Linked DNA regions of Acidithiobacillus ferrooxidans ATCC 23270. The protein of the gene in region 2 binds, or shares a complex with, the protein of the main gene of each other region. Links are inferred from orthologs where the notes say so. Each region holds a gene or a part of one and is shown on either strand. Other genes may lie near its edges.

Region 1 (5,396 bases), 260 kb from region 2 along the record:
GATGGGCCTGCTCTTCAGAGCCGGCCCGCAACGCCAGGGCGGGGATCGCCCGGCTGGTTTCCCAAGCTGGTAAAAAGGCGCCGGTCAGCGCCGCTCCCAGGCCCGCCACGAAAAAGATCAGCAGGAGTCCCGGATGCCATTGCAAGTGCAAAGCCGTGGCACTGAAATATCCTGCTCCGAGGTCGCCACCCATGTGTGCCAGAGCCAGCCAAGCCGCCAGCACGCCCAGCGGCAGACCCAGCAGCGCGCCCGGCAGACCCAACGTCGCACCCTGCAACAATACGGCCAGTACGACTTCCCGGCGGCGCAGGCCCAGGACCCGCAACAGGGCCAGTTGCTGCCGTTGCCGCACTACCCCCATGGCCAGGGTGGAATAGACGAGAAACGCTCCGGTAAACAACGCTACCAGCGATAGTACCAGCAGGTTCACGCGATAGGCGCGCGAAGCATCCGCAGCCACGTGTCCCTGCTGCGCCGGGCTTTGTAACACCGCGCCGACCGGCAGATGCCCCTGCCATTGCGCGAGAAAATGAGCGATGGGTATTCCCGGATACAGACGCAGGTCGACCTGATTGAGGGTGCCGATCCTTCCCCACAGCCACTGTACTGCGGCAATATCCATGACGCCGAGTGCTTCGCTGTTGCCCACACCCGGCAGTTCGCCGATGATTCGCAGTGTGCGTGGCTGTCCGTCCGCGTCGAGCGTCAGCGTATCCCCTACCCGCAGGCCGAGACGTGTCAGCGCCGCCTGGCTCAGGGCAATGTGGTCGGGGGTCAGCAGGGCAAGCGGGCTATGCAGATTGAAAGGCAGCAGCGGTTGTCCCATGCGCGCCGCCTGGAAGGCGTCAATGCCGAGAATGGGGAGCATGCCCTTCCGGGCAGGATGCAGTACCTGCGCCTGCAAGCGGATTTCCGGGGTGGCCACGGCCACATCTCTGGCCATACTCAGGCGCACATACCATTGTTCGGGAAAGCTCTGCCCCGGCGCCGTCAGGGCCAGGTCGGCCTGCCCCGACAGGCGCCGCAGCCCGGCAGAAAAATCGCTTACGGCCTGGATGTTGATAAGGGCGATGGCCAGTCCGAGCGCGACCCCCAGCGCAATGCCGATGATCGCCAGCACGCTCGCCCCCGGCCTCTGGCGGAGGGGGCGCCATACGGCCGCTTGCCATGGAATCCGGGTGATCACAGGGGATGGAAGCCCTGCGCGTCGAAACGCAGGCGGCGTTGCGCCCAGTCTGCCGCTGTCGCCGAATGGGTCACCAGCACAATAGCCGCCGCCTCGGCTTCTCCCGCCTCACGCAGGAGGCTGAGCACGGTTTCCGCAGATTCGGCATCGAGGCTCCCCGTCGGTTCGTCCGCCAGAATCAGCGACGGGCGATGTACGACCGCCCGCGCTACCGCAACCCGCTGCATCTCGCCGCCGGAAAGCTCCCGCGGCCAGGCATTCAGGTGACTGCCAATGCCGAGCCGTTCCACCAGAGTTTTAACCCGCTGATTCATGTCGCGCCGGGAGAGGCCGTTCAGTCGCCAAGGCAGGGCGATGTTTTCCTCTACGGTCAATTGTGGGATCAGATGAAAGGCCTGAAACACAAAACCCATGTGCCGCCGCCGCAGGAGCGTACGCGCATCGTCATCCAGGGTGTCGAGCGGCTCACCCTTGAATGTCATGTGTCCCGCATCGGGGCGATCCAGCCCGGCAATGATATTGAGCAGGGTGCTTTTGCCAACGCCGCTTTCCCCCATGACGGCCACAAAGTCTGCTGGTGCTATGTGGAGGCTCGCATTGCGGAATAACCAACGCTGAGGGTCTCCGGGAAGCCGTTTTGCCAGATTGTCCAGAACCAGAAGTGCAGTCACGCCATCCTTTCCAAGCTTTGCCAAACGCAGATGGTTTACCATACGCCAAGCCCGCAACGGCGACTATACCGATCTCCAGGACAAGGGCGGAGCATCGGGTTTTGACCTGAGCCCGTGCGACAGGTTAGAATCCCGCTACCGGAGAGATGGCCGAGCGGCTGAAGGCGCTCCCCTGCTAAGGGAGTATGGGGCTAAACACTCCATCGAGGGTTCGAATCCCTCTCTCTCCGCCACCCTTACTGGCTTAAAATCTTAACGAAAGTGACCATCCATCGCTCTTGCATCCCTGTTGTATCGTGCTATCCTTCAATCATCTTATGGACTGAAAGAAGTACTTATCTGCGGGCGCCATCCGGCGCATGTGGTCTCGGGTTAAATCCCTCGAACGATAAAAATCTCATGAATATCCACCGAAGCGTTGTACCCAACTGACTGAGGAGCTCTCTCCAATGAGTGACGCCATTCTTTATGTGTCTGATGACAGTTTTGAAACGGATGTATTGAAGTCCTCCAAACCGGTATTGGTCGATTTCTGGGCCGAATGGTGCGGACCTTGCAAGATGATCGCCCCCATTCTGGAAGAGATCGCTGATGAATATGCCGATCGCCTGCGGGTTGCCAAATTCAACATCGACGAAAATCCCAATACTCCCCCTCAGTACGGCATTCGCGGTATTCCCACACTGCTCCTTTTCAAGGCTGGCAAGCTTGAAGCGACCAAAGTGGGTGCCCTGAGCAAAGCCCAGCTGACCGCATTCCTGGATAGCCAACTTTGAATACGCCACGTCCCCGCCGTAAACCCCCCCGGACGCCCAAGTCCTTTCCCAACGAAGATATTCTGGTAGACGACGAAGACGAGAACGCGCTTTGTCCGTCACCTGGCGCTGCGGCGATGAATCTGACCGACCTCAAACGCAAAACGGCCGCTGATCTGGCGGTGATCTGCCAGGACATGGGGTTGGAGGGTACCGCCCGTCAGAAGAAACAGGAAATCATTTTCAATATCCTCAAGGCGCACGCGCGCAATGGCGACGCCATTTACGGTGAGGGGGTGCTGGAAATTCTGCAGGATGGATTTGGCTTTCTGCGTGCCGCTTCCGGGTCTTACATGGCGGGGCCGGATGACATCTATGTCTCGCCCTCACAGGTGCGGCGCTTTCACCTGCAGACCGGAGACACGGTGTCCGGCCAGATTCGCCCTCCCAAAGAAGGTGAACGCTATTTCGCGCTGCTCAAGGTGGAGAGCATCAATTTCGAAGCGCCGGAAGCAACCCGCAACAAAGTCAATTTTGACGATTTGACGCCTTTGTTCCCGGACGAGCGTTTGCGCCTGGAATACGACGCGGTACCTTATGGCGAAATGGCTCCGCGGATCATCGATCTGGTATCACCCATCGGCAAGGGCCAGCGCGGTCTGATCGTCGCCCCGCCCAAAACCGGCAAGACGGTGTTGTTGCAGCAGATTGCCCACGCCATTACCGCCAACCATCCGGAATGCTATCTGATCGTGCTGCTGATCGACGAGCGTCCTGAAGAAGTGACGGAGATGCAGCGCTCGGTGAAGGGCGAAGTGGTTTCTTCCACCTTTGACGAACCGGCGACGCGCCACACCCAGGTTGCGGAAATCGTCCTGGAAAAGGCCAAGCGCCTGGTGGAGCACAAGCACGATGTGGTCATCCTGCTCGACTCCATCACCCGCCTGGCGCGCGCCTTCAACACCGTAGTGCCGTCTTCCGGCAAGGTGCTGACCGGCGGCGTGGATGCCAATGCGCTGCAGAAGCCCAAGCGCTTCTTTGGCGCCGCACGCAACATCGAAGAGGGCGGCAGCCTCACCATCATCGCCACGGCGCTGGTGGAAACCGGTTCCAAGATGGACGAAGTCATCTTCGAAGAGTTCAAGGGTACGGGCAATATGGAAGTACATCTCGACCGTCGTCTAGCCGAGAAACGTACTTACCCGGCCATCAATCTCAATAAATCCGGCACCCGTCGTGAAGAACTGCTGGTCCCGGCCGAGATGCTCAGCAAGATGTGGGTATTGCGCAAATTGCTCGCGCCCATGGATCCGGTGGAATCCATGGAGTTTCTGCTCGACAAGGTGCGCAGCACCAAAAATAACGCAGAGTTCTTTGACTCCATGAACCGTTAAGCGGGCCTGCTGGACGCCCGCCCCCTCCGTCCCTATAATTCGCCTCTTTGTATCAAGGCCCGAGAGTAGCTAACATGAAAAGCAATATTCACCCCAAGTACGAAGAGATCACCGTCACCTGTAGTTGCGGCAACGTTTTTAAGACGCGCTCGACCGCGAACCGCGACCTGCATATTGATCTCTGCTCCGAATGCCATCCTTTTTACACGGGTAAACAGCGTGCGGTTTCCGCTGCGGGCCAGGTAGAGAAATTCCGCAAGCGTTACGGCGGCGGGCAGTAAATCGGGATGGTGGAGGCCGACCCTCAGGCGGATTTGCGGCGCCGGTCGCTGGACTATCACGCCCGTATGCCGGCAGGCAAGCTTTCCGTCGTGCCAAGCAAGCCCTGCGCCAGCCCCGAGGATCTGTCCCTGGCCTACACGCCAGGAGTGGCGGCCCCGGTGCGGGAGATCGTCGCCGACCCGGATAAGGCTTACGACTATACGGCCAAGGGTAACCTGGTGGCCGTTATCAGCAACGGTACGGCGGTGCTCGGCCTGGGTAACGTCGGGCCGTTGGCGGGTAAGCCCGTCATGGAAGGCAAGGCGCTGCTTTTCAAGCGCTTCGCGGATATTGACGCGTTTGATATCGAAGTGCAGGCGCGCGACGCCGAGCATCTCATCGACGTAGTGGCGGCCATCGCCCCGGGTTTTGGCGGCATCAACCTGGAGGATATCGGTGCGCCCGTATGTTTTCAGGTGGAAGAAGCTTTGCAGGCCATGCTGGATATCCCCGTATTTCACGATGATCAGCATGGTACGGCAGTGATCGTGGCGGCGGCGCTGCAAAATGCACTGGAATTGCAGGGTAAGGAGTTGGGCCGCGCCAAGGTCGCTATTGTTGGTGCCGGTGCCGCCGGAATTGCCATTGCGCGTATGTTGCGGGCACTGGGGGTAGCGGATATCTTCCTGAGCGATTTGCATGGCGTGCTGCACAGCAAGCGTACGGACCTCACCCAATGGCATAAACCTTTTGCCGTGGCACCCCAGAACTGGGATCTGGCGGCGATGTTGCGCGGTGCCGATGTGGTCATCGGCGTCTCTGTGCGCGGCGCCATTCCGGAAGCGGCGCTGTCGACGCTGGCGCCCAAGCCGGTAATTTTTGCGCTCGCTAATCCCGATCCTGAGGTGGACCCCGCCCTGGCGCGGCACCTGCGTCCTGATGCCATTATCGCCACGGGTCGATCGGATATGCCCAATCAGGTCAACAATGTGTTGGGCTTTCCCTTCCTCTTCCGCGGCGCACTGGATTGCCGGGCTCGGCAGATCAACCAGCCCATGCTGCTGGCGGCCGTGGATGCTTTGGCGAAGCTGGCGCGGGAGCCGGTGCCGGACGCTGTGCAGACCGTTTA
Region 2 (5,259 bases):
GCCCAGTTGGCGCAGGGACTCTACCACACGATGGACTTCGTCGTCGCTGACAAAGGCCCCATGCACCCGCAACGGATAACCGGAGCCGGGAGGCAGGTAGAGCATGTCGCCCTGGCCGAGCAAGGTTTCCGCGCCCATCTGGTCAAGAATGGTGCGCGAGTCGATACGCGACGAAACCTGAAAGGCAATGCGGGTGGGGACGTTGGCCTTGATCAGGCCAGTGATCACATCCACCGAAGGACGCTGGGTCGCCATGATCAGGTGCAGACCAGCCGCACGCGCTTTCTGGGCCAGGCGGGTGATCAGGGTTTCCACCTGTTTGCCGACCACCATCATCAGATCCGCGAACTCGTCGATGATCACCACGATAGCGGGCAGCACGCTCAAGGCCACGGGTTCGCCGTCCATATCCTTATCCGGGCCCGGCAGGGGATGTCCCGAAGCCGCCGCTTCCCGGACCTTCTGATTATATCCGGCCAGATTGCGCACTCCGGCAAAAGCCATGAGCTTATAGCGCCGTTCCATCTCCGCCACGCACCAGCGCAGGGCATTGGCGGCCTCTTTCATGTCCGTCACCACCGGCGCGAGCAGGTGAGGGATGCCCTCATAGATGGATAGCTCCAGCATCTTGGGATCCACCATGATCAGGCGTACATCCTCGGCAGTCGCTTTGAACAGTATGCTGAGAATCATGGCATTGACACCCACAGACTTGCCGGCGCCGGTGGTCCCGGCTACCAGCAGGTGGGGCATTCTGGCCAGATCGGCGGACACCGGCTGCCCCCCGATATCCTGACCCAATGCCAGCGTCAGCAGACTTTTGCTCTGGGTGAAGCCGTGACTGGAAAGCACCTCGGAGAGGCGCACCGTGCGCCGGTGGGGGTTTGGCACCTCGATGCCCATGGTGGCCTTACCGGGAATGGCTTCCACCACACGCACCCGTGCCGCCAGCACGCGCGAAAGATCTTTGCTGAGGCCCGCAATCTGGCTGACCTTGACTCCCGGCGCCGGTTCTATTTCAAAACGGGTAATCACCGGTCCAGGATGGGCCGCCACCACGGTCGCCTGTACCCCGAAGTCGGCGAGCTTTTCTTCCAACATACGCGACTGCTGCTGCAACGCTTCGGGCTGCAGTTGAGAACCAGGATCTGCCGCATCGGGTGGATCGAGCAGGCCCAGATCGGGGAGGCCATCGGCACGCGGCGGCCCAACCGGAGCCAGCAACGGCAACTGCCGACTGCTTTTAACGGCGGCATGCACCGAACCTGGCCCGCGCTTTTTGGTAGAAAAGAAGCTGGGTGCCGCGGGCGGGGATACCTTTGGCGCAGCGGGCGCCAGCGTGGTGATGGACGCAGGGGCCGCCCGGGCCGGAATCTGACGTCGCAGCGGCCAGCGCAGGTGGGATCTGGGCAAGGCCGCATACAGGGTATGGGCCCGCGCACCATTGCGCCGGCCATACCGGTGAGCAAAAACACGCCGAGACCAAACAGCCCAAGAAACAGCAAGGCACTACCACCCACACCGATGAACGGCCGGGCAAGGGCGCCGGCTTCCTGTCCCAGGATACCACCCGCTCCCGCACCGGCAATGGGCCACCAGCCCGTCGGCCAGGTCAGCGCCAGGAAACTGCTCAGACCCAGCATCATGGCGACAGCGCCCAAGGGCGCCGCCCGGCGCCCCGGATGCTGATGAAACCAGTATCGCCATAGCTGCCAGACCCATGCGCCCAACGCCACGGGCAGGAGCCATGCGACCACACCAAAGACCTGCACCAGAAAATCAGCGATATAGGCACCGGTTTGGCCGCCCCAGTTATGGGCGGGGCCACCCTTTCCGCTGTTGAACCAGCTCGGGTCGGCGGGGTGAAAGCTGATCAAGGATATCGCCACGAACGCCGTGACGCCGATCAGCATCAGCAGTAGCGCCTCGCGGCGCCATGGTTTGGCGCGCGACGGCTGGCCCGGCTTTGCGGGGGCAGGCCGGGAGCCTCGGGACGCATTACGGGCAGCAGAGCTCATGTCGGCACGCTAAACGACCCCTGCGCGGGTGTCAAGGAGATGCGGGAAAGAAAAGGCAAATCAACGCAGTTGTTAGGCGTTTCCAATGGATCGGATCAGGCCACTTCACTGCGCGCGGCTCCATATCCGATCGCTGCCCGGGAGGGACAGGGGTGCGGGAATGATGCTAGACTTTCTCCAGAAGTTCTCCGCTGGCCCGCGCCGGTTCCGCCATGCAGCGGGCCGGCGCGGTACCGTTTCTTTACAGGCAACGAGGTGCCCATGAGCGATCCGAAAAGTGTCATCGATGAAAAACATTGCCGCTTGCTTATCCTGGGCTCCGGTCCCGGTGGTTATACGGCGGCAATCTATGCTGCCCGCGCCAACCTGAGTCCGATACTGGTGCAGGGCATGGAACCCGGCGGCCAACTGATGACGACCACGGAGGTGGATAACTGGCCGGGTGCCGCAGACGGCATCATGGGCCCGGAACTCATGCAGGGACTGGAAAAGCAGGCGCGCCGTTTCGATACCGAGATTCTGTTCGACCATATTCATACCGCCGATCTCCGTCAGCGCCCTTTTCGCCTCAGTGGGGATCAGCATTGCTATACCTGCGATGCGCTGATTCTCGCCACCGGCGCATCTGCCAAATACCTGGGTTTGCCCAGCGAAGACAAGTTTCGCGGCAAGGGTGTTTCCGCCTGTGCGACCTGCGACGGATTTTTCTATCGCGGGCAGGCGGTCGCCGTGGTCGGTGGCGGCAATACGGCGGTAGAGGAAGCATTATATCTCAGCAACATTGCCAAGCATGTCACCGTGATCCATCGTCGCAACAGGTTCCGGGCGGAGAAAATCCTGCAAGACAAGCTCATGGCCAAGGAAAATGTCACCGTTATCTGGGATCATTCCGTGGCGGAAGTGCTGGGCGATGCTTCCGGAGTTACCGGCCTGCGCATTCAGCATGTAGAAAACGGCAGCACCCAGGATCTCGCGCTGATGGGTGTATTCATTGCCATCGGCCATCAACCCAACACCGGAATCTTTAAGGGACAACTGAAGATGGACGAGGGGGGTTATCTGGTTACCCGGGGTGGCCGTGATGGCATGGCCACGGCGACCAGTATCGAGGGGGTGTTTGCTGCCGGAGATGTTCAGGATTATGTATATCGTCAGGCGGTAACCAGCGCAGGAACCGGCTGTATGGCGGCGCTGGACGCGGAGCGTTGGCTGGAGCAGCAACAAGAGGGCTGAACCATGGGGCGGCGGCGGCCGGATCAGCCGGAGGAACAAAAGCGAGTGACCGGGGTGGACGACACCGCTTGCTTTCTGCAAGCGGTAGCGGATGTCCGACCTCTGCCAGCCCCACCCCCTCCCCCACGTCCAGCGCCGCCACCGCCCTTGCCGATACAGCGGCATCAGGACGAGTTGGCGGTTCTTGAAGCGCTGGACGGTGGTCTGCACAGCGACGAAATTCTGGAATCCGGAGACGGGTGGCTTTATTTACGGCCCGGGCTGTCTCCGGCGCTGCTGCGGGACTTGCGCCGGGGTCGGTTCCGGATTCAGGAGCGGCTCGACCTGCACGGCTGCACCGTGGAGGAAGGCCGAGCTGAACTTTCAGCATTTTTGCGGGAAGCGCGACAGCGGCGCTGGACCTGCGTTTGCATCATCCACGGGAAAGGTCTGGGATCCCCCGGCCGCATTCCTGTCCTGAAAAGGCTGGTGGGTGGCTGGTTGATGCGTCATCAGGAAGTGCTGGCATTTGCTCAGGCGCGCCCAGAAGAGGGCGGCGGCGGCGCATTGCGCGTTCTACTGGGCTGGCCCCGTCGCGAATAGGCAAGCCCGACCATAGATCGGGCCTTTAACCGGGGCCGCAACATTGAACAGTTTCGGTACCCCGCCCTCAGCCCAGCGCCGCGTTGCAGGGTATCCGGGTATCCCGCCGCCCCCAACGCTCCCCGACAGGCAAGGCGTTTTCTGCATCGGCCAGAGACGCGAGAATCGGGCAATCAGCCACCCGGCCATGGCCGGGGCAGCAGTCGACCTGTTGCGCAAGGACCGTGCGCATTCTTTGCAAATCGGCGATCTTGCGATCGATCTCGGCAAGTTTCTGCACGGTGAGCGCTTTGATCTCGCCCATGTCGTTCTCCGCACTGCCGCTGATATCCAGCAGTTCTTTCACTTCTGCCAGGGAAAAGCCAAGATTCTGGGCACGCCGGATAAAACGCAGCCGCGCTTCGGCTTCACCGTCATAGAGCCGATAGTTGGACGGGGTCCGCTGCACAGGCCGAATGAGCCCGATCCGCTCATAGTAACGCAAGGTCTCTGCGGCAAGCCCTGCTTCACGCGCCAAACGGCCGATGGTTACCGGAGCTTCCATAATCATCCTCCTCGTTATATGGTGCCATTGGAAGAGTGCATACCGTCCCGAACTATGGTGTCCGTTGCAAGGCCTCTAGTCAACACAAAGGTCAAGGCTTTGCGCTTCCGCCATTTCCCTCCCCAAAAGGCCTTCCACACAACTCGTCGCGAATACGCCCGCAGGGAGGAAAAAACTCAGAATCAGAGTCTGTGCATCCTCCCAGCGACCGCTGAGGTTTTCCGGACGCGCGCGCAAGGGGCGCCGCGCGGCATCCAGCCCTTGTTCTGCAAGACGACGTGCCCAATGGAGGCCATCGTCTGTCGTACCGGCGATGACGGGCCCCGCGCCCAGGGCCGAGGTCTCCAGCGCGGCGGCAACCAGGGTCGGCGCCAACCCGCCACGACCCGGCAAAGGGCCGGTGGGGTGCAGGTCCCAGTCGGTGGCGCGCGCCTGCAAATCCGCGAGATCATCGTCCTCCGCCAGAAAAATGCTGTGCGAGCCCGCCAGTTGCACGACTTCACCCGGCAGAATCTCCGTCCAGTTGGCTTGCCGCACCCGCTCGGCGAGGACCAGATTGAACAGGGCGGAGCGGGCCGCGGACCAGAGCAGGCCGCGCCGATGGCGGTCTACTCGCATCGGCTGTCCGGATAACAGTCGCGCGGCCTCTTGCAAATTTCGGTGCCCGAAGCGCTGGGCACCGAAATAGTTGGGGAATCCTCGTTTCCGGAGAATTTGCAGGCGGGCGTCCCAGAGACTGTGTGCTCCCGTGGTGGCGCGCAAGGTGAGTTGAAAGTGGTTGCCACGTAACACGCCCCGACGCAATTTACGGTCATGGCGGCCGACCTGTAGAAGGTGCAGACTGTCGTCTTCCAGACTGCCCCAATCCGGGTTGCTACCCGC

The links. Proteins that work in one complex are often made in the same cells at the same time.
Region 1: the proteins of trxB (region 2) and trxA are in contact, whole or in part, in a crystal structure (PDB 1F6M), measured with the Escherichia coli proteins. The link is inferred for Acidithiobacillus ferrooxidans ATCC 23270 from one-to-one orthologs.

The regions. Positions count from the first base shown.
Region 1 is NC_011761.1:585,818-591,213, forward strand. Bases 1,030-3,969 are described here. They hold trxA (thioredoxin TrxA), read left to right. Parts: upstream 1,030-2,306; coding sequence 2,307-2,633; downstream 2,634-3,969. Other genes in these bases: AFE_RS03085 (ABC transporter permease), read right to left, coding at 1,030-1,120; AFE_RS03090 (ABC transporter ATP-binding protein), read right to left, coding at 1,183-1,899; rho (transcription termination factor Rho), read left to right, coding at 2,630-3,969. In the rest of the region: more of AFE_RS03085, read right to left, coding at 1-1,029; more of rho, read left to right, coding at 3,970-4,006; rpmE (50S ribosomal protein L31), read left to right, coding at 4,081-4,287; AFE_RS03115 (malic enzyme-like NAD(P)-binding protein), read left to right, coding at 4,294-5,396. UniProt on the Escherichia coli protein: Participates in various redox reactions through the reversible oxidation of its active center dithiol to a disulfide and catalyzes dithiol-disulfide exchange reactions.
Region 2 is NC_011761.1:321,652-326,910, reverse strand. The notes cover bases 1,463-4,265. They hold trxB (thioredoxin-disulfide reductase), read left to right. Parts: upstream 1,463-2,279; coding sequence 2,280-3,251; downstream 3,252-4,265. Other genes in these bases: AFE_RS01765 (heavy metal-responsive transcriptional regulator), read right to left, coding at 3,901-4,265; AFE_RS01770 (Smr/MutS family protein), read left to right, coding at 3,255-3,833. Outside these bases: AFE_RS16650 (DNA translocase FtsK), read right to left, coding at 1-1,413; more of AFE_RS01765, read right to left, coding at 4,266-4,377; tRNA pseudouridine(13) synthase TruD, read right to left, coding at 4,453-5,259.